2 regions of the Streptomyces sp. NPDC127117 genome follow, and region 2 is predicted to be linked to the other one. Evidence: riboswitches for the same ligand, from Rfam matches in the RefSeq annotation. Region 2 holds a riboswitch; the other holds the start of a gene.
The links. Region 2 has a riboswitch for cyclic di-AMP ahead of ACFVH0_RS15455 (peptidoglycan DD-metalloendopeptidase family protein). Riboswitches for the same ligand answer to the same signal wherever they lie in the genome.
Positions count from the first base shown of each region.

Region 1 (9,368 bases), on a different contig from region 2:
CGGCAGCCCGAACTCACCGAGCCGGTGCAGGGCCGGCCCTCCGACCTGGAGATCGAGGCGCGGGAACTGGAACGGGTCCGCACGATGCTCACTTCCCTGTTGGCCCGTCACACGGGCCGCACCGAGGAGCAGATCACCGAGGACACCGAACGCGACCTCATCCTCGACGCGGCGGGCGCCAGGGCGTACGGGCTGGTGGACCACGTCCTGGAGAACCGGAACGCCGCTCTGCCGTCGCACGGCGCGAGGTGAACACCCGATGCGACCACCGGAGTTCCCACCGCTGCCCGCACTGACCCGCGCCGAGGGGGAGTTCATCGACCGCTACCTCGAAGTCCTCGACCAGGTCGGCCGGATCAACCCGGCCCGCGGCAGCGACACCTACGGCGCGCTGCGCGCCGCCCAGGCCCTCGTCGCGCGGTCACGCGCACTGCGGGACGCCCTCGCGTTGATGCACGAGCGCGGCGAGGCGCGGGTCCACGCGGCCACGCTCGCCCGTGCGCTGCGGGTGCTGGACGGGGAACGACGGGCCGGGCGCGTCACCGTACCCCCCGCTCCGCCGAGTTGACCGACTTCCGCAGCCCGGGCGGCCGGCGGACTCCGGCCAACTCCCCATGGCCCGGGGTCCGGCGACCGTCACCCAACTCCCGTACCCGACACGCCCGACGGGTCCACCGAAAATTCTCGCTCGTTCGGCGTAGGAAGTCCCCCTCAGGAGGGATCGCTCAACTTGCGTTTTCCGCGTGAACAGTGAACGGAATCCGCCCTTCCGCCCCAGGTACGAACCTGGTCCGAATCACCGGCGGAGCCTCAGAAATCATCATGTCCACCCGAACGGATCAGTCGTGAGGAGCCTCACATATCCCTGTTTCAGCTCGGAAATCCGGCAGTCGGTGAGTCAAGATCCCTGGGACGACAAGCCCCCGCCACCGCGGCGGGGCGGTCCGGGCGGACGCCGAGTCCTGCCGCCGCCCGGATGCCTGGTCGACAGAAGTGGATCGGCAGGAGTGGAGGACCCGAGCACAACGGGTCGACCTGAACACCGGTCGACCCTCGGGGTGAAGCCGCCGCACGCGGCCGGGCAACTTCGCCAGCCCGAACCCGACAGGTCATCCTTCACAGGCGGCTGACGAAGGGTTGCGCATGACTGCGCAGGTTCATGTCCCGTCTCTGCTCGTCCGGGCCGGTACGGCCTCGGTTCTCACGCTCGCCGCCGTCGGCGGCACCATGTTCGCCCCGGGCGCCACGACAAACGCCCAGGCGGCGACGCTGTCGATGAAGGCGCTCAACATCGCGGCGTCGAAGAAGGGATCGCCCTACAGGTGGGGGGCCACCGGCCCCAACCGCTTCGACTGCTCGGGGCTGACGCTCTATTCGTTCAAGAAGGCCGGCAAGAAGCTCCCCCGCACGGCCCAGCAGCAGTACAACCGGACCCGCCATGTCTCGGCCTCGCACCGGCAGCGCGGCGATCTGGTGTTCTTCCACTACGGCCGCAGCGTCTACCACGTGGGGATCTACGCCGGTAAGGGCAAGATCTGGCACTCGCCGAGGACCGGCTCCGTGGTGCGGCTGGAAAAGATCTGGACCAAGAGCGTCTACTACGGCCGGGTCCGCTGAGACACCGCCCGTCCGGCGGTCCGGGGCCGCCGGACGGGCCCGGTGGCCCGCCCCCGCTCAGTGCGGCAGCGGACCGGTCACCAGCACCAGGCCCAGCGCGGTGAGCGCCGCGCCGCTGCCGCCCTCGATGGCGCGCGCGGTACGCGGCCGGCGCAGCCACCGGCCCAGCCGGTCCACGAGGAGCGCCACGGCGGGGAACCAGACCAGCGCCAGTGCGACGACGATCGCCGCGAGCAGCAGGGTCCTGGGCAGCGGCGGCTCCCCGTCGGGGACGAACTGCGGCAGCAGGCTCAGGAAGAGGACCGGCGCCTTGGGATTGAGCGCGTTGGTCAGAAAGCCCTGCCGCAGTGCGCGTACGTGCCCCGGGTCCGCATTCCGGTCCTCGGTGCCTTCCCCGTCCGGGGTGTCGCGCCGTGCCGCGCGCAGGGCACTGATGCCGAGGTAGAGGACATAGGCCCCGCCGAGCAGCTGGACGGTGCGCAGGAGTGCGGGGACCGCCACCAGCACCGCGGCGAGCCCGGCGACGGCCAGGGCGGTGTGCACCAGCAGTCCCCCGGCCACGCCCAGCGCGCTGGCCACGCCCGCACCGCGGGAGGCGAGCGCGTTGCGTACGACGACGGTGAAGTCGGCGCCGGGCAGCGCGACCATTCCTGCGGCGACCCCGATGAAGGCGATCAGTTGTGCGTCCATGGGTCCACCCTGACCCTGCGGAGCCTTTAGCGTGTACTTGGAATCTTCTGGGTCTGCCAAAAGGAACGCTTAATGTACGACCCGACACGGCTGGCCGCCCTGGTGGCGGTCGCGGAGGCCGGATCGATCACCCGGGCCGCCGCACGGCTGGGCTACACCGCTCCGGCCCTCTCCCAGCAGCTCGCCAAACTGGAGCGGGAGGCGGGTGCGGCGCTGTTGGTACGTCACCACCGCGGGGCCCGGCTCACGGCTGCGGGCGAGCTGCTGGCCGGGCGCGCCCGGCGCATCCTCGACGAGATGGGCCAGGCCCGCCATGAGCTGACCCGCCTCTCCGGGCTCTCCGGCGGGCGTCTGCGGGTCGGCACGTTCACCACGGCGGGGATACATCTGCTGCCGCCGGTGCTGAGCGCCTTCCGGCGCGCCCACCCGGATGTGGAGCTGGCGGTCACCGAGTACGAGCCGCCCCAGGGGGTCGCCGCGGTTGCCGCGGGCGAGGTCGACCTGGCACTGACGCATGTGTACGAACCGGCCGCCGCGACGCCCTGGCCCGCCGGGGTCTTCGCCGAACCGCTGCTGGTCGAGGAGCTGGTCCTGATCACGGCGGTCGGGCAGATGCTCTCCGAGGGCAGCGGGAGGCTGCCGGTGACGGAACTGGCGGGGCGACCGCTGATCAGCAGCGCGCCCACGCATCCACCGCGCCGCGGGGTCGAGCAGGCGCTGGCCGAGGCCGGGGCGACGCCCGCCGTGGTCTGCGAGTCGCCCGGCTATGCGCTGGTGTGCGCGCTGGTCAGTGCGGGCATCGGGATGGCGGTCGTTCCGGAGATGGTCGCCGCGATGTCGCCGACGCCGCTGTCGGTGCGGCGGCTGGATCCCGCTTCCTTCCGGCGGACGATCTCGGTGGTGCACCGCGGTGACCGGGCGAGCGCAGCCGCGGCGACGCTCCAGGCCCTGTTGCGCAGTGGGTTCGGGCGGGCGGGGGCGGCGCAGCGGCCTGGCGGCGAGGCCGGGTGAGCGCGTCGGTCAGCTCTGCACGGGGATGCTCCACGGGAGCGCGATCCATACCGTCTTGCCGCCGTCGGCAGTGGGGGTGACGGTGAGCCGGCCCCCGCACTCCTTGGCCAGACAGCGGATGATCACCATGCCGCGTCCGTTGTCCTGCTGGACGGCGGCGGGAAGTCGCCGGGGCCAGCGGGGGTGACTGTCCGTCACCCCGAGGTACAGCTCCTCCTCGCGCTCCAGCCGGAGGTCCACCGTGAACGTGGGCGACTGCCCGAAGGTGTGCTGGACGGCGTTGGTCGCGAGCTCCGAGACGATGAGCTGGATGCTGTCGGCGAAATCGGTGTCGGTGGCCAGGCCCCATTCGGTGAGCACCCGGGCCACGTACCTGCGGGCTGCCGAGACCGAGACCGGCAGGCTCGGCAGGGTGACGTTTGCTTCCTGATGGTCTGCCATGGCGAGCCGTCCCTTTCCCACCTGTACCGACCCGCGATCGGTACAGGTTGTGCTTCGCGCCAGATTGCCACCGATGCTGCCCTCTGTGACGGCGATCCACCAAGATATGCATATATCTGTCGCTCGAAGCGGTGAACCCTGCCACGCAAGACCGTATGTGGGCGGCACACTGTCCGCTCGGCAGAAGAGGGAGGGAGGCCGCGGATGCAGAACGGCCCTGCGGTTCGACGCCGCAAGCTCGGGGAGGAGCTCCGGAGTCTGCGCCACGCGTCGGGACTGACCAGTCGGGACGCGGCGCGGATGCTCGGCTGGCACCAGTCGAAGGTGAGCCGGATCGAGACCGGGGTGAGCGGGGTGCAACCGGCCGATGTGACCCGGCTGCTGGACACGTACGGCGTGGACGACACCCAGTTACGGGATCTCCTGGCCGCGCTGGCGGGTTCGGCGGGCGGTGGCGGCAGCGGGTGGTGGCACGCCTATCGCGGCCTGATCCCGCCCCAGTACCGCGATTTCATCAGTCTGGAGTCCCAGGCCCGGACCGCACGCACGCTGGAGACCTCGGTGGTGCCGGGGCTGTTGCAGACGGCCGACTACGCGCGTGCGGTGACCCGGGCGTCGCTGGACGGGCTGCCGGCCGGTCAGCTGGACTCACTGGTGGAGGTGCGGCTGGCCAGGCAGGGGGTACTGCGGACCGATCCGCCGCTGCGGCTGAGCGCGGTGCTCGACGAGGCGGTGCTGCGGCGCCAGGTCGGCGGGTGCCGGGTGATGCGGGAGCAGCTGCGCCATCTGGCCCGGGTGGCCCAACTGCCCCATGTGCAACTCCAGTTGCTGCCGTTCTCGATGGGCGGCTATGCCGGCCTCACCGGTCCTTTCGTTATCTTCTCATTTCCGAACACTTCTGATCTGGATGTGGTCGTTCTCGACCATTTGACGAGTAGCCTCTACCTGGAGCGGAAAGAAGACCTTGAGGCGTACAGCTCGGCCTTCCGCACCATGCAGGCTCACGCGCTGTCGCCGGAGCACTCGTTGGATCTGATCGCCGCGATCGACCGCGACGGTCGGTGACCCCGGACCGCCCGAGGGGGCCTCATGTCGGATTGCCTCGCACAGCACGACTTACGTTGGCGGCGCAGCAGCCGCAGCACGGGTATGAACAACTGTGTGGAGGCCGCGCCGTTCGGTGACGGGCGGCTGGCCGTTCGGGACTCCAAGGATGTGTCCAGGCCGCCGTTGCGGTTCTCCGCGGCGGCCTGGACCTCGTTCGTCTCCGGCCTGCGCCGGAGTCCGCTCAGCTGACAGGGGCGGTCCGCGCCACCACCGACACCGCGGTGGCGATCTGCTCCTCGGTGAGATCGGCCCGCGCGGTCAGCCGCAGCCGGGACACCCCGTCCGGCACGGACGGGGGCCGGAAGCAGCCCACCACGATGCCGGCGGCACGGCAGTCGGCCGCCCAGCGCACCGCCGCGTCCGCCGAGGGGGCACGCACCGAGACCACGGCCGCGTCCGGCCGTACGGCGGCCAGACCGGCCCCGGTGAGCTGCTCGTACAGCGCCGCGGCGACCGCGCGGGCCCGCCCGGCCCGCTCCGGTTCGCGGCGCAGCAGCCGCAGGCTTCCCAGTGCGGCGCCCGCCGCGGCCGGCGCGAGACCGGTGTCGAAGATGAACGTTCGGGCCGTGTTGACGAGGTGTTCGATGACCCGGGCCGGCCCCAGGACCGCTCCGCCCTGACTGCCGAGGGACTTGGAGAGGGTGAGCGTGGTGACGATGCCCCCGTCGCCCGCGAGGCCGGCGGCGGCGAGCGCTCCTCGGCCGCCGTCCCCCAGCACGCCCAGGCCGTGTGCGTCGTCGACGAGCAGGGCGGCGCCCCCGGCCCGGCAGACATCGGCCAGTTCGGGCAGCGGTGCCGCGTCGCCGTCGACCGAGAAGACCGAGTCGGTGACGGCCAGCGCCCGGCCTTCGTGTGCCTGAAGGGCCTTGCGCACCGCCTCGGGATCGGCGTGCGGAACGATGGCGGTCCCGGCCCGGGAGAGTCGGCAACCGTCCACGATCGAGGCGTGGTTGCCCGCGTCGGAGACGATCAGCGAGCCATGACCGGTGAGCGCCGTGACGGCCGCCAGGTTGGCCGCGTAGCCGGACGACAGCACCAGGGCCGCTTCGAAACCGCAGAATTCGGCCAGTTCGCTCTCAAGTTCGGCATGCAGCGCCGTGGAGCCGGTGACCAGTCGGGATCCGGTCGCACCCGCACCCCACTCGCGTGCGGCCCGGACCGAGGCGGCGATGACGTCGGGGTGTCGTGTCAGGCCCAGATAGTCATTGCTCGCCAGGTCCAGGAGTCCGGACACGGCGGGCCGGGGGCGCAGGGTACGGACGAGTCCGGCGTCCGCGCGGCGGCGCGCCTCGGCATCGATCCAGTCGAACGGGTCGAAGGGCATGAGCGGTCCCTTTTGTAGGCAGCTCACAGACCCTAACCGCGCTTGCAACAGGTCATGGTGTGGCAATACACACACCCTCGGCGGCCTCTGTTGTCCGGTTCCTCCTTGGCTGAGGGCCGTGCGGTAGGCCAGGATCTTGACCATGGACCTCCTGAACACGCTGGCGGACAAGGGGCTGCGGCGCGAGCTGCCGACCCGCGAAGAAGCCCTCGCCGTACTGGCGACCTCCGACGACGATCTGCTCGAAGTGGTGGCCGCGGCCGGAAAGGTGCGCCGCCAGTGGTTCGGGCGGCGCGTGAAGCTGAACTATCTGGTCAACCTCAAGTCCGGTCTCTGCCCCGAGGACTGCTCCTACTGCTCGCAGCGGCTCGGTTCCAAGGCCGAGATCCTGAAGTACACCTGGCTGAAACCGGACGAGGCGTCGAAGGCCGCCGCCGCCGGGGTGGCGGGCGGGGCCAAGCGGGTATGTCTGGTGGCGAGCGGCCGTGGTCCGACGGACCGCGATGTCGACCGGGTGTCGGAGACCATCGAGGCGATCAAGGAACAGAACGAGGGCGTCGAGGTGTGCGCCTGCCTCGGTCTGCTCTCCGACGGGCAGGCCGACCGGCTGCGGTCGGCGGGGGCCGACGCGTACAACCACAACCTCAACACGTCCGAGGGGACGTACGGGGACATCACCACCACACACACCTATGCGGACCGGGTGGAGACGGTGCACCAGGCGCAGGCCGCCGGGCTCTCGGCGTGCTCCGGGCTGATCGCCGGTATGGGTGAGAGCGACGCCGATCTGGTCGATGTCGTCTTCTCGCTGCGCGAACTGGACCCGGACTCGGTGCCGGTGAACTTCCTGATCCCGTTCGAGGGAACGCCGCTGGCCAAGGAGTGGAACCTCACCCCGCAGCGCTGTCTGCGGATTCTGGCGATGGTCCGGTTCGTCTGCCCGGATGTGGAGGTACGGCTCGCGGGCGGGCGTGAGGTGCATCTGCGCTCGATGCAGCCGCTGGCCCTGCACCTGGTCAACTCGATCTTCCTGGGCGACTACCTGACCAGCGAGGGGCAGGCGGGGCAGGCGGATCTGGACATGATCGCGGACGCCGGTTTCGAGGTGGAGGGAGCGGGCACGACGACGCTGCCCGCGCACCGTGCGGAGTCCGGCGGCTGTGGTTCGCACGACGGCGGCTGCGCCCCGTGCGGTGACGCGCCCGAGGAGGCCGCGCCCGAGCCCCCTGAGGTGCCGGCCGCCCGCACGGACCTGGTGTCGGTCCGCCGTCGCGGCGCGGGAACGGATCTCGCCCCCAATGCCTGAGGCCCTCTCCCCGGCCGAGCTGCGCTCCCTGGACCGGGCCCATGTCTGGCATCCGTACGGCCCGATGCCGGGCCGACAGGAGCCGCTGGTCGTGGAGTCCGCGTCCGGGGTACGGCTGAAGCTGGCCGAACCGGCCCACGGCCAAAGCGAGTTGGTCGACGGCATGTCGTCGTGGTGGTCGGCGGTGCACGGCTACAACCATCCGGTGCTCAACGAGGCGGCTCGCGATCAGCTGGGACGGATGAGCCATGTGATGTTCGGCGGGCTCACCCATGAGCCCGCCGTGCGGCTGGCCACCCGGCTGGTCGAGATCACCCCGGAGCCGCTGCGGCATGTCTTCCTCTCCGACTCGGGGTCGGTCGCCGTCGAGGTCGCGGTCAAGATGTGTCTGCAGTACTGGCGCTCGGCCGGGCGGCCCGCCAAGCAGCGGCTGCTGACCTGGCGCGGCGGCTATCACGGGGACACCTGGCAGCCGATGTCGGTGTGCGACCCCGAGGGCGGCATGCACGAGCTGTGGTCGGGGGTGCTGCCCCGCCAGGTCTTCGCCGACGAGCCCCCCGCCGGTTTCGACGCGGAGCCGGACGCCGCTTACGTACGGCATCTGCGGGAGCTGATCGCCGAGCACGCCGACCGGCTGGCCGCGGTGATCGTGGAGCCGGTGGTGCAGGGCGCGGGCGGGATGCGGTTCCACTCCCCCGCGTATCTGCGGGTGCTGCGCGAGGCGTGCGACGAGCACGAGGTGCTGCTGGTGTTCGACGAGATCGCCACGGGCTTCGGCCGTACCGGAGAACTGTTCGCAGCAGGGCATGCGGGCGTCTCCCCCGATGTCATGTGTGTGGGCAAGGCGCTGACCGGCGGCTATCTGACGATGGCGGCGACGCTGTGCACCTCCCGGGTGGCACAGGGCATCTCCAGCGGCGAGGTGCCGGTGCTCGCGCACGGACCGACGTTCATGGGCAATCCGCTCGCCGCCGCGGTGGCGTGTGCCTCCGTCGATCTGCTGCTCGGCCAGGACTGGGAGAGGGAGGTGAAGCGGATCGGTGCGGGGCTCCGGGAAGGTCTCGCTCCGGCGTCGGAGCTGCCCGGGGTGCGGGATGTCCGGGTGCTGGGCGCGATCGGTGTCGTACAGCTCGATCACGAGGTGGACATGGCGGCCGCGACCAGGGCGGCGGTACGGGAAGGGGTGTGGCTGCGGCCGTTCCGCGACCTCGTCTACACGATGCCGCCGTATGTGACCGGTGACGAGGACGTGGCACGGATCTGCCGCGCCGTGTGCGCGGCTGCGCGAGAGGGCTGAGATGACGGTTCTGGTAGTGACGGGTACGGGTACGGAGATCGGCAAGACGATCGTGACCGCGGCCGTGGCGGCGGCGCGCTCGGACCTCCGCGTCGCGGTGCTCAAGCCGGCGCAGACGGGACTGGCCCCCGGCGAGGCCGGTGATGCCGCCGAGGTGGCGCGGCTGGCGGGCGGCCATGTCACCGCGCTCGAACTGGCCCGGTTTCCCGAGCCGTTGGCGCCCGCCACGGCCGCCCGCAGGGCGGCTCTCCCGCCGGTGCGGCCGTACGAGATCGCCGAAGCGGCGCAGAAGCTGGCGACCGAGCACGACCTGGTGCTGATCGAGGGTGCGGGCGGTCTGCTCGTACGGTTCGACGACGAGGGCTCGACCCTGGCCGATGCCGCCCGGCTGCTGGACGCGCCGGTGCTGGTGGTGACGCCCGCCGGTCTGGGCACGCTCAACACCACGGCGCTGACCGCGGAGGCGCTGCGGGCCCGGGGGCTGGGGTGTCTCGGTGTGGTGGTGGGTAGCATGCCCGCCGAGCCGGACCTGGCGGCGCGCTGCAATCTGGCGGACCTTCCCGTGGTGGCGGGTG
Region 1 covers NZ_JBHXTM010000008.1:79,654-89,021, reverse strand. Annotated here, with positions in the region: gene ACFVH0_RS10050 (ATP-dependent Clp protease proteolytic subunit) at 1-252, shown strand, start outside; gene ACFVH0_RS10045 (hypothetical protein) at 260-568, shown strand; cyclic di-AMP (ydaO/yuaA leader) riboswitch at 960-1,140, shown strand; gene ACFVH0_RS10040 (C40 family peptidase) at 1,144-1,617, shown strand; gene ACFVH0_RS10035 (LysE family translocator) at 1,675-2,307, opposite strand; gene ACFVH0_RS10030 (LysR family transcriptional regulator) at 2,380-3,318, shown strand; gene ACFVH0_RS10025 (ATP-binding protein) at 3,328-3,759, opposite strand; gene ACFVH0_RS10020 (helix-turn-helix domain-containing protein) at 3,964-4,824, shown strand; gene ACFVH0_RS10015 (DUF397 domain-containing protein) at 4,849-5,055, shown strand; gene ACFVH0_RS10010 (8-amino-7-oxononanoate synthase) at 5,048-6,190, opposite strand; gene bioB (biotin synthase BioB) at 6,333-7,496, shown strand; gene ACFVH0_RS10000 (adenosylmethionine--8-amino-7-oxononanoate transaminase) at 7,489-8,793, shown strand; gene bioD (dethiobiotin synthase) at 8,795-9,368, shown strand, end outside.
Region 1: another riboswitch for cyclic di-AMP. It lies ahead of ACFVH0_RS10040 (C40 family peptidase); the one in region 2 lies ahead of ACFVH0_RS15455 (peptidoglycan DD-metalloendopeptidase family protein).

Region 2 (11,329 bases):
CCAGCCGGCCGGGCCCAGTTCGTCGTACATCCGGCGGCGCTCCTGGGCCCAGGGCCGGGTCCGTATCTCGTCACGCACCGAACGCCCGGCGTCGACGAGCTTTTCGACGGCCTCCACCGCGGCCCTGGGCGAGTCGACCCAGATGATCCGCTCCGGCTCGGCGAGTCCTGCGCTGCGGTAGGCGAGCCGCAGCCCGTCCTCGGCCGCGGACCGGTCGGCCGCGCCGGTCGCCGCTGCTACGGCCCGCCATGAGTCCACGTACTGCATCGGTCTTCCCCGTCCCCAGTGTTCTGTGTGTCGTGTGTTCTGTCTGTCGTGTGTGCCGTGCTGCTCTGCGTGCCGTGCTGTTCTGTGACTGTCATCTGCGACGGTCTTGTCGTGCAGCGTGATGCATGCTGCTTGCTGCGCTGCCGTCGGTACGTTGTGCGTCGCGGGATCTCCGGTTCCCCGCCCGCCATGCTTCCGCCGCCGGCATCGGCCCGCCGTCAGTCCGCGACGATGCGGACCGCCCCCGGCGTGTACTCCCGCTGACGCACCACGCGGTACCAGCCCTTCGACAGCGGGATCGTCGCGTGCTCCTCGTGCACCACCCGTCCGCCCTCGGGGAGATGGAGCAGCATCGGCCCGAACACCCCCGCCTCCCGCATCAGCCGGCCCGGCCCCTGCACCGCGTGGGCGTGCCCGGTGACCTCACCCAGCGCGAGGACCATGCGCCCCCGGCCGTCCCTCGGCTCACCCGGCGCGTCCACGAGATGCGCGGGCACCGCCGACTCCTCCAACGACACGATCAGTACATCGCCCTGCCGGTACACAGACGTCTCCCCTCGATGGCCGCACCCGCTGTGCCGGCCACGCAGAAAACGCTACGGGGCGGGTCTGACAATCGACCGGCGGGCGACCGGACCCGGCGGACCGGGACGGGCCCGTCGCGGTGGTCCCGGTCGCGCCGTTGTCAGTGCGGCTTGATAAACCTTGGGGACATCAGCCGTCCCCCAGTACCAGGAGCTCAGGGTCATGTCCGGTGTGGACCATCTGCACGAGTTGCTCGGCCTTCCCGCTGTCGATTTCCAGCACGCGTCGGGTGAGGCACCTGTGCAGGCCGCCGACGCGGCAGCCTGGCGCATCTCGGTCGATCCGTATGACGACGATTCCGAGATGACCTGGGAGGAAGCCTTCAAGGCGTTCCTGGAGGCGGTCGACCCGACGGGGGTCCGGGCGCTGATCGTCGGTCAGTGGGGTGAGGCGTACGAGGTGAAGTCGTCGTACCCGATCGATCTGATCATCGCCGCCGCGGACCGGCTGACCTCGCTGGAGGCCGTCTTCGTCGGCGACATGACCTCGGAGGAGAACGAGATCTCCTGGATCGAGCAGTCGGATGTCACGGCGCTGCTGAACGCCTTCCCCGGTCTGCTCGAACTGGGTGTGCGCGGCGGCACCGATCTGGTCTTCTCGCCTTCGAAGCACGAGCGGCTGCGTTCGCTGACCATCGAGACCGGCGGTCTGCCCGTCGGCGTGATCCGCGGCATCCTGGACAGCGAGCTGCCGGCGCTGGAGCGGCTCGATCTGTGGCTCGGTGTCTCCGCGTACGGGGGCGACACCGATGTGGCCGACCTGGCCCCGCTGCTCTCCGGCACCCGCTTCCCCCGGCTCACCCATCTCGGTCTGCGCAACAGCGAGGTGCAGAACGAGATCGCGGCGGCGGTGGCCTCCGCCCCGGTCGTCGCGCAGCTGCGTGTCCTCGACCTGTCGAACGGCACCATGGGCGACGAGGGCGCGGCGGCGCTGCTGGACGGCCAGCCGCTCACCCATCTCGAAAAGCTCGATCTGTACCACCACTTCATGACCGAGCCGATGGAGCGCCGGATCGTACAGGCGCTGGAGCCGCACGGCGTGCGGGTCGATGTGTCGGAGCGCGAGACGCCCTGGGGCAACCGCGGTGTCGAAGGCCGCTACACCTCGGTCTCGGAGTGAGGCGCGATGACTGACGTCGAGCACCCCGAAACGTTTTACGGTCTGCCGGTCCACACCCTCGCAGGACCCGGCCGGCCCCCCGGCGGCGCGCTCCCGGGCGCCGGTTCGGTCGCGTGGCGGCTGGAGAGCGCCTGGCAGGGCGATCTGACGTTCGGCACGCTGTGGCAGCACTTCGTCGACACGGTCGACACCACACAGGTGCGGGCCCTGGTGATCGGCCCCTGGTGGCAGGAGGAGTACGAAGCCTTCGCCCCGGTCCTGGATCTGCTGGTCGCTCACGCCGACCGCTTCCCGGCCCTGCGCGCGCTCTTCCTCGCCGATGTCGTCAGCGAGGAATGCGAACTGTCGTGGCTGCAGATGTGCGACATAACCCCGGCGGTCGAGGCGTTCGGCGAGCTGGAGGAGCTGGCGGCACGCGGGTGCGGCGAGCAGGGCGCCGACCGCCCGTCGCTCGGTCTGCGACCGGTGCGGCACAAGTCGCTCAGGTCGCTGAGGTTCGAGTCCGGCGGGCTGCCGTCCGGCATCGTGCGGGCGATCGGTGCGTCCGAACTGCCCGCGCTGGAGCGCCTCGAACTCTGGCTCGGTGTCACCGAGTACGGCGGTGACACCACGGTCGCGGACCTCGCTCCGCTGCTGTCCGGCGCGACGTTCCCCGCCCTGCGCCATCTGGGGCTGCAGAACAGCGAGATCCAGGACGAGATCGCGGCCGCCGTGGCCTCCGCCCCGGTCGTCGCCCGGCTGGAGTCGCTCTCCCTCGCGATGGGGACACTGGGCGACGAGGGTGCGCAAGCGCTGCTCTCGGGCCAGCCGCTCACCCATCTGGCCTCGTTGGATCTGCACCATCACTACATGAGCGACCCGCTGGTGGACCGTCTGCACAAGCTCCTGGGGCCGGACCGGGTGAACAGCGACATCGACGAGGTCGAGTACTGGGATCCGGAAGAGGACGACGACCGCTATGTCGCCGTCAGCGAGTAGTACGGCAGGTCCGGCGCCGCGCTTCGCCGTCGTGGGTGTGCCCGGCAACCGCCGGGTCACGCTCTTCCAGGACGCCGTGCGCGCCGCCGGGCTGCCCGCGGGGCGCGTCGTGCCCTGGCTGGCCGTCCTGCGCGGCGAAGCCTCCTTCCGGCCCGGAGAGACCGTGCGGATGGACTCCCCCGGTGAGGACGCCGAGGTGGAGCGGCTGCTCCGCACGGTCGGGGATCCGGCCAGGGTCGAGGGGACCGCCCGCTGGTACGCCGGATTCACCTCGGCCGTACGGACGGTGGCGCGGGCGGCCTCCGCCGCCGGTGCCGAGCTGCTCGACGATCCCGACGACGTCGCGGTGCTGTTCGACAAGCGGCTCTGCCATGCCGTGCTGGACGGTGCCGGGGTGCCGGTCCCGGCGTCCTCGACCTCGGGGGCCGCGGCCCCCGTGGTGCGGGACTGGGCGGACGTTCGCGAGCGGATGGCGGACCACGGCATGTCCAGGGTCTTCGTGAAGCTCGCGCACGGCTCGTCCGCCTCGGGGGTCCTGGCGGTGGAGACGGCCGGTCCGGGCCGCATCAGGGCCACCACGTCGGTGGAGCGCGACGCGTCAGAGCGGCTCTTCAATTCCCTGCGGGTGCGCCGCATCACGGCGGAGCCGGAGATCGCGGCGATCGTCGACGCGCTCGCACCCGACGGGCTGCACATCGAGCGCTGGCTTCCCAAGGCCACCCAGCGCGGCCGGGCGACGGACCTGCGGGTCGTGGTGGTGGCGGGCCGGGCCACCCACGCCGTGGTGCGCACCAGCCACTCCCCCATGACCAATCTTCACCTCGGCGGCGAGCGCGGAGACCTCGACGCCGTCCGCACGGCCGTCGAGGCGGCGGGCGGCAGCTGGAGCGAGGCCCTGGCCGTGTGCGAACGGGCGGCCGCCTGCTTCCCGGACACCCTGTGCGTGGGCGTCGATCTGCTGCCCTCGACCGGCTGGCGGCGCTTCGCCGTCGGCGAGGTCAACGCCTTCGGCGACCTGCTGCCGCGCCTGACCGGGCTTCCCGGCAGCGGCGCCGAGGGACTGGACACGTACGCGGCGCAGGTCGCCGCCGTACAGAACAGAGCAAGGAACCACCGTGCAACCGCCACCGCCTGACACCGCCCCCATCCCAGCGGACGCCCAGAACCCCGACACCTTCGCGCCGGGCACGAACGAGCTCGACACGAACGGGCCCGGCACGAACGAGCCGCACATGGGCGAGCCGGACATGACCCAGATCGTGGGCAGCCACGATCTGCTGCTCGTCACCCTCGACACACTGCGCTACGACGTGGCGGTGGAGCTCGCCGCCGAAGGGCGCATTCCGAATCTGGCGCGTCATCTGCCGGGCGGTGGCTGGGAGCAGCGGCATGCGCCGGGAAGCTTCACCTACGCCTCCCACCAGGCGATCTTCGCGGGATTCCTGCCGACACCGGCTGGACCTGGACCGCACCCCAGGCTGTTCGCGGCACGCTTCGCGGGCAGTGAGTCCACCGCCCCGGGCACCTTCGTCTTCGATACGCCGGACCTGCTCTCCGGCCTCGCCGGCGTGGGCTACCGCACGGTGTGCATCGGCGGCGTCGGCTTCTTCAACCGGCAGCCGCCGCTCGGCTCCGTGCTGCCGGACATGTTCCAGGAGAGCCACTGGGAGCCGGAGTTCGGTGTGGCGTCGCCCACCTCCTTCGAGGCGCAGGTGGCCCGTGCCGAGCAGGTCGTCGCCGAACTCCCGGAGGAGCAACGGCTGTTCCTCTTCGTCAATGTGTCCGCCCTGCACCAGCCCAACTGGTTCCACCGGCCGGGCGCCACCCGTGAGGCGGGCGACTCCCGCGCCACCCATGCCGCGGCCCTGGAGTACGTCGACGCCCACATCGGCAGGCTCTTCGCCGCCGCGAGCAGCCGCCGCCGGTGTTTCGCCATCGTCTGCTCGGACCATGGCACGGCGTACGGGGACGACGGCTACACGGGGCACCGGCTCGGTCACGAGTCCGTCTGGACCGTTCCGTACGCGCACTTCTTCCTGGACCCGGGGGCCACCGCACCATGAGCCGTACCACGACCGCCGCACCGGCCGTCCGGCCGTACCAGAGCTATGTGTACGCCTACCCGCACAAGACCGCCTACCGGCCGCTCGCCGACCGGCCGGAACTGCGCGGGCTGTGGGCGGACGAGCGCAAGGACGCGCTCTCGCTCTACCTCCACATACCGTTCTGCGAGGTCCGCTGCGGCTTCTGCAATCTCTTCACCCGGATCGGTGCTCCCGACGAGCTGACGACCCGGTACCTCGACGCGCTGGACCGGCAGGCCACCGCGGTCCGGGACGCGCTGGGTGACGACGGGCCGGTGCGGTTCGCCGCGGCGGCGTTCGGCGGGGGTACGCCCACGTTCCTGACCGCGGCGGAGCTGGAGCGGCTCTGCGACATCGCGGAGAAGCGCATGGGCGCCGATCTGCGGTCCGTTCCGCTCTCGGTCGAGACCTCGCCGTCGACCGCGACGGCCGACCGGCTGGCCGTTCTCGCCGACCGCGGTACGACCAGGATCAGCATCGGGGTGCAGAGCTTCGTCGAGGCCGAGGCGCGGGCCGCCGTGCGCCCGCAGCGGCGCGCCGACGTGGAGGCGGCGCTGGACCGGATACGCGATGCCCGTATCCCGGTCCTCAACATCGACCTGATCTACGGCATCGACGGCCAGACCGAGGACAGCTGGCGCGCCTCGCTGGACGCGGCGCTCGGCTGGCGGCCGGAGGAGCTGTATCTCTACCCGCTGTACGTGCGTCCGCTGACCGGGCTGGGACGGCTCGGTGCCGACGGCGAGACGGCGGCGGACGCGGCCTGGGACGAACAGCGGCTGCGGCTGTACCGCGACCACCTCCTGGCCCACGGCTACGAGCAGGTCTCGATGCGGATGTTCCGCCGCTCCGACGCCCCGCGGACGGACGGCCCCGACGACTACGCCTGCCAGACCGACGGCATGATCGGCCTGGGCTGCGGCGCCCGCTCGTACACCACCGAGCTGCACTACTCCTTCGACTACGCGGTGGAGATGCGGGAGGTGCGGGCGATCATCGACGGCTACGCCGCCACCGAGGACTTCTCGCACGCGGAGGTCGGGCGGTACGTCGACGACGACGAGGCGCGACGGCGTCACCTCCTTCAGTCGCTGCTCCAGGCAGAGGGGCTGCCACTGGCCGACTACCGGGAGCGGTTCGGCACCTCGCCCGCCGACGACTTCCGCCACGAGCTGGCCCGGTTCGAGGCGCGTGGCTGGCTCGACGGATCGGCCGGGGCGTCCGGACTGCTGCGGCTCTCCCCCGAGGGCCTGGCCCACTCCGACGCGCTGGGCCCGGAGCTGTTCTCCCCCGACGTACGTGCCGCGATGGCCGCGTACGAGTTGAAGTGAGTACGCCGATGGACCTGACGATCCTCTACCGCGGGCCGCTGTCCTCGTGCGACTACGACTGTCCGTACTGCCCGTTCGCCAAGCGGCGCGACAGCCGGGAGCAGCTGCGTGCCGACCGGGCCGCGCTGGAGCGGTTCACGGCGTGGGCCGCGGCGCAGACCGGTGACCGGATCTCGGTGCTGTTCACCCCGTGGGGCGAGGGCCTGGTCCGCTCCTGGTACCGCCGTGCGCTGGTCGAGCTCGCGCGGTTGCCGCACATCCACCGGGTCGCGATCCAGACCAACATCAGCAGCCGTACGGGGTGGCTGGCCGAGGCCGGTGAGGCGGGCCGCGAGAAGATCGCGCTGTGGTGCACGTACCACCCGGGGCAGACGCCGTTCGAGCGGTTCCTCACCAAGTGCGAGGAGCTGGCCGCGCTCGGCATCCGGCACAGTGTCGGTGTGGTCGGGCTCGACGGCCATCTCGACGAGGCACGACGGCTGCGCGCCGCGCTGCCGGACGAGGTCTACCTCTGGGTGAACGCGGCGGAGGGCCACACGTATTCGGACGAGGAGGCGGACCGCTGGACGGCCATCGACCCGCTCTTCCCGTACAGCCGGTATCCGCACCGGTCGGCCGGGCTGCCCTGCCGGACCGGTGAGTCGGTCATCTCGGTGGACGGTGAGGGCACCGTGCGGCGCTGTCATTTCGTACCGGCGGAGCTGGGCAGTCTCTACGACGGGAGCTACCGGCGGGCGCTCGGTCCGCGCGCCTGTCCGCTGGCGGTCTGCGACTGCCACATCGGCTATGTGCACCTGGAGACGCTGCCGCTGTACGACGTCTTCGCGGGCGGGGTGCTGGAGCGGATACCGGCGTCACCACTGCCGTTGCCGGCGTCGCCGCTGCCGTTCCCCGCGTCCTCGCTGCCGTCCCGCACCGGACGGGCCTGAGCATCGGGCCCGTCCTGGTGCGGCAGAGAGCGCTGCGGGTCAGTACACCTAGAGCGGCAGGAGGTCGGGGCGCTTCGCTTCGACGTGGTCGCCGGAGGACTCGCCGCGCAGCCGCCGGCCGATCCACGGGACCAGGTACTCACGCGCCCAGTGGATGTCGTCGCGCCGCACTTCGAGGGTGCCGCGCTGTGCCTGCGGGGGCCATTCCTGGTCGGGGTCGGCCGGCACGTCGATGCCGAGGACCTGGGCGGCGCGCAGCGCGACCCTGGTGTGCCCCTCGGGCGACAGGTGGAGCCGGTCGTCGTCCCAGGCGCGCCGGTCCTGGACGGACCGCAGCGACCACAGGTCCAGGACCGGGCAGTCGTAGCGGTCGGCGATGGCCCGCACGTGGGCGGTGTACGTGGCGATCTTGCCGCGCAGATGGCGCAGCACGGGAACGCCACGGGTGTCGAAGCCGGTGGTGACCATGACCGTGCCGACCGCCCCGGTCAGCTCGGCGACCGCGCGCTCGAAGCGCTCGGCCACGTCGTCGGGGTCGGTGCCCGGCCGGATGATGTCGTTGCCGCCCGCGCAGAAGCTCACCAGGTCGGGTGCGAGCTCCTTGGCGCGCGGCACCTGCTCCTCGACGATCTGGTCGAGGAGGCGTCCGCGTACGGCGAGATTGGCGTACCTGAAATTCCCGTGCGCGGAACCTTCCGTGCCCGTCGCCGCATCGGGGTCCGGAAGCTGGTCTGCGAGGAGTACCGCGAAACGGTCCGCCCAGCCGACGAAGGTCCCGTCGGGGCCGGGGTCGCCGACTCCCTCGGTGAAGCTGTCGCCAATAGCCGCGTACGACCCGATGACGCCCTGTCGGTTGTTGACGCCACGTTGGTTTTTTCTCGAATCGTCTGCCACAAACGCTTATCCTGCACCGCCGAATGTGACCTACGCGACCGTAATAAGGGGTTGACGGGTGGTGAGATAGACCACCCGGTCAGTTTTTGGTAAAGGGGGAATAAGTGAAGGGGCGGTGCGCCGCCGCGCACCGCCCCTTCCGTGTTGCTCAGTTCATGCTTTGTGGCTCAGCCGCCCGGCCGTTCGGCTCAGACGGAGATGCCGTGCGAGGCCAGGAAGGCGATCGGGTCGATGTCCGAGCCGTACGCCGGGCCCGTGCGGACCTCGAAGTGCAGGTGCGGGCCGGTGGCGTTGCCGGTGGCGCCGGAGAGGCCGAGCTGCTGACCGGCGCTCACGGCCTGGCCGGTCGAGACGGAGATGGAGGACAGGTGGCCGTACTGCGAGTAGTGGCCGTCGGCGTGCTTGATGACGACCTGGTTGCCGTACGCGCCGCCCCAGCCGGCGGCCACGACGGTGCCGGAGGTGATGGACTTGACGCTGGTGCCGGTGGCAACGGGGAAGTCGATGCCGGTGTGGCTGCCGCTGGACCAGTTGGAGCCGGAGGCGCGGTAACCGGTGGTGTGGTTGCCGGGGACCGGGTGGACGTAACCGGAAGCGCTGCTCTGGGTGGCTGCCGGGGCGGCGGCCAGCGCCTTGGACTCCGGGGCGGCGGACGAGGTCTTGGCCGGGGCGGACTTCTCGGCGGCGGCGGAGGGAGCCTTCGACGGGAGGGACGAGCCGGTGCCGGCGCCGGTGGGCGCGGCGTTGCCGGAGGCCTTGCCACCGAGGGTCAGCTTCATGCCCGGGAAGATCAGGCTGGGGTCCTCGCCGACGACCTTGCGGTTGTCCTGGTACAGCTGCTGCCAGCCGCCCTTGATCTGGTGCTCGGCGGCGATCTTCGACAGGTAGTCGCCGGAGACGACGGAGTACGTCGTGGTGGCGGCCTGCTTCTGCGCGACGGGGGCGGCGTGCGTGGCGGCGGCCGACTGCGGCGCGGCGGCCGGGGCGGCCTGCTCCGCGGCCTGGGCACCGGTGGCGCCGAGCAGCGGCAGTGCGACGACGGCGCCGCCGGCGCTGACCGCGGCGACGCCACGGGCGATGGTGCTGAGCTTCGGACGACGGTGCTTACCCGATATGGGCATGGCGTATTTCCTCTCCGGCGCCTGCGAGGTGAGCTGTCGGGTTCGGGCTGGAGATGCCCGGCCGCACTGAGTGCGACTTCACCCCGAGCCGGCCGGATTTCTCCGGCCGGCGGCTTACCTGGTTCCCCCGCTCCTGCCACGCGATGAGTGGATGTGAATTCCGGGCGGCGGCAGGATTAGGCGGTCCGTCCGGATTGCGGTGACCGTAAGCGAGTCGGGACGACGAGAACAAGCCATGGGTTCCACGCCGGAATCCGCGCCGGGAAATCGGCGCGGAATTCCGGTAACACTCCGTGGATTAAGGATCTTGGCATTCCGCGCCGCACACGGATTACCCGACCACCCCGTCACCACACACCGTCACGGATATGATCCCGCTCACGAGGCGACCCTCATGTCCCTTATGAGCGGGCCAAGTTCACACAAGAGCCGCATTACGGACATAAGACACCTTTCACCCGCGTCGGAGCCTCAGCACCCGTGCGTCGAGATCACCGCGAAGTCCGGTGTGCAGCCCCTGGTGCAGCAGCGTCGAACCGTGGTGCACCGCCCCCGTGTCCAGGCAGGTGTAGGTCGCCTCGGGGTCGAGCCCGCGCAGCCGCAGGGCCGGGGGCCGCTCCCCGTACCGCTGTGCCTCCAGCCACATCAGGACCACGGCGTCGTCCCCGTGGACGTACTGGATCGCGCTGAGTCCGCCGCGCGGTTCCCGCAGCCGGTACAGCTCGCCCTGCTGCACGACGGGCCGGATCTCCTTGTAGAGCTCCACCCAGGTCCGGGCCTCGGCCAGCTCCTCCTCGCTCCATTCGGTGAGATCCCCGCCGACCCCGAGCACTCCCGCCATCGCGCTCACGAACCGGAAGCGCAGTGAGCTGACCCTGCCGTTGAGCTGGTCGTTCGGGCTGTCGGTGACCCAGGCGGCCATCACCCGCGCCGGATGGAGGTGTCCGAAGCCCTCCTGGATGGCGAGCCGGTCGAGCGGGTCGGTGTTGTCTGAGGTCCACACCTGGTCGGTGCGGGACATGATCCCCAGGTCGACCCGGCCGCCGCCGCCCGAGCATGACTCGAACGCGACCGTGGGATGCGCGGCCCTGAGCCGGTCGATCAGTGCGTACAGGCCGTCCACGTGCTCGACCCAGAGCTTCTGCGGGTACTCCTCGCCCGGCCAGCCCGCATCGGTGAAGCAGCGGTTGAAATCCCATTTCACATAGTCGATGGGGGTGCCGGAGAGCAGCGTGTCCAGCTGCTCCCAGAGATATGCCCGCACATCGGGGCGGGCCAGATTGAGTACCAGCTGGTTGCGGTACTCCGTCCGCGCCCGCCCGGGGAAGTGCTGAACCCAGTCGGGATGGGCGCGGTAGAGATCGCTGTCGGCATTGACCATTTCCGGTTCGACCCAGATGCCGAACTGCATGCCGAGCCCGTGCACTTCGTCGGCGAGCGGCTTCAGCCCACCGGGGAAGCGGTCCGGATTCGGCGTCCAGTCACCGAGCCCGGCCCGGTCGCTGGTCCGCTGCCCGAACCACGCGTCGTCCACGACGAACAGCTCGACGCCCATCGCGGCGGCCCGCTCGGCCAGGACGCGCTGCTGGTCCAGCGCGATGTCGAAGCCCGTCGCCTCCCAGGAGTTGTAGAGCACCGGCCGCAGGTTCTGCGCGTCCGGGATCACATGGGCCAGCTGCCAGGCGTGCCAGGCGCGGCTCGCCCCGCCGAACCCCTGCCCGCTCCACAGACCGGCGAAGACGGGCGTGGTGTACGACTCCCCCGGCGCCAGCCGCAGCAGTCCGGAGTCGTCGTAGCCGGCGCCGCCGGTGATCTGTACGAGCCCGTCGGGCAGCCGCTGGACGGAGATCCGCCACGATCCGGACCATCCGAGCGCGCAGCCGTACACCTCGCCGCTCTCCTCGGTCGCGGCGCCGTCGGCGTCCAGCGCGACCCATGGCAGGAACTGGTGGCCGGTGTGGCCGCGCCTGCTGGAGATGACGCTCTCGCCGTGGGCGAGCTCGGTCCGCGCGAGCCGCGAC
Region 2 covers NZ_JBHXTM010000015.1:6,004-17,332, reverse strand. Annotated here, with positions in the region: gene ACFVH0_RS15500 (DUF6745 domain-containing protein) at 1-267, opposite strand, end outside; gene ACFVH0_RS15495 (hypothetical protein) at 486-812, opposite strand; gene ACFVH0_RS15490 (STM4015 family protein) at 1,015-1,971, shown strand; gene ACFVH0_RS15485 (STM4015 family protein) at 1,978-2,949, shown strand; gene ACFVH0_RS15480 (STM4014 family protein) at 2,930-4,084, shown strand; gene ACFVH0_RS15475 (STM4013/SEN3800 family hydrolase) at 4,197-5,012, shown strand; gene ACFVH0_RS15470 (STM4012 family radical SAM protein) at 5,009-6,364, shown strand; gene ACFVH0_RS15465 (STM4011 family radical SAM protein) at 6,373-7,293, shown strand; gene ACFVH0_RS15460 (SGNH/GDSL hydrolase family protein) at 7,342-8,187, opposite strand; gene ACFVH0_RS15455 (peptidoglycan DD-metalloendopeptidase family protein) at 8,376-9,308, opposite strand; cyclic di-AMP (ydaO/yuaA leader) riboswitch at 9,312-9,468, opposite strand; gene ACFVH0_RS15450 (alpha-galactosidase) at 9,763-11,329, opposite strand, start outside.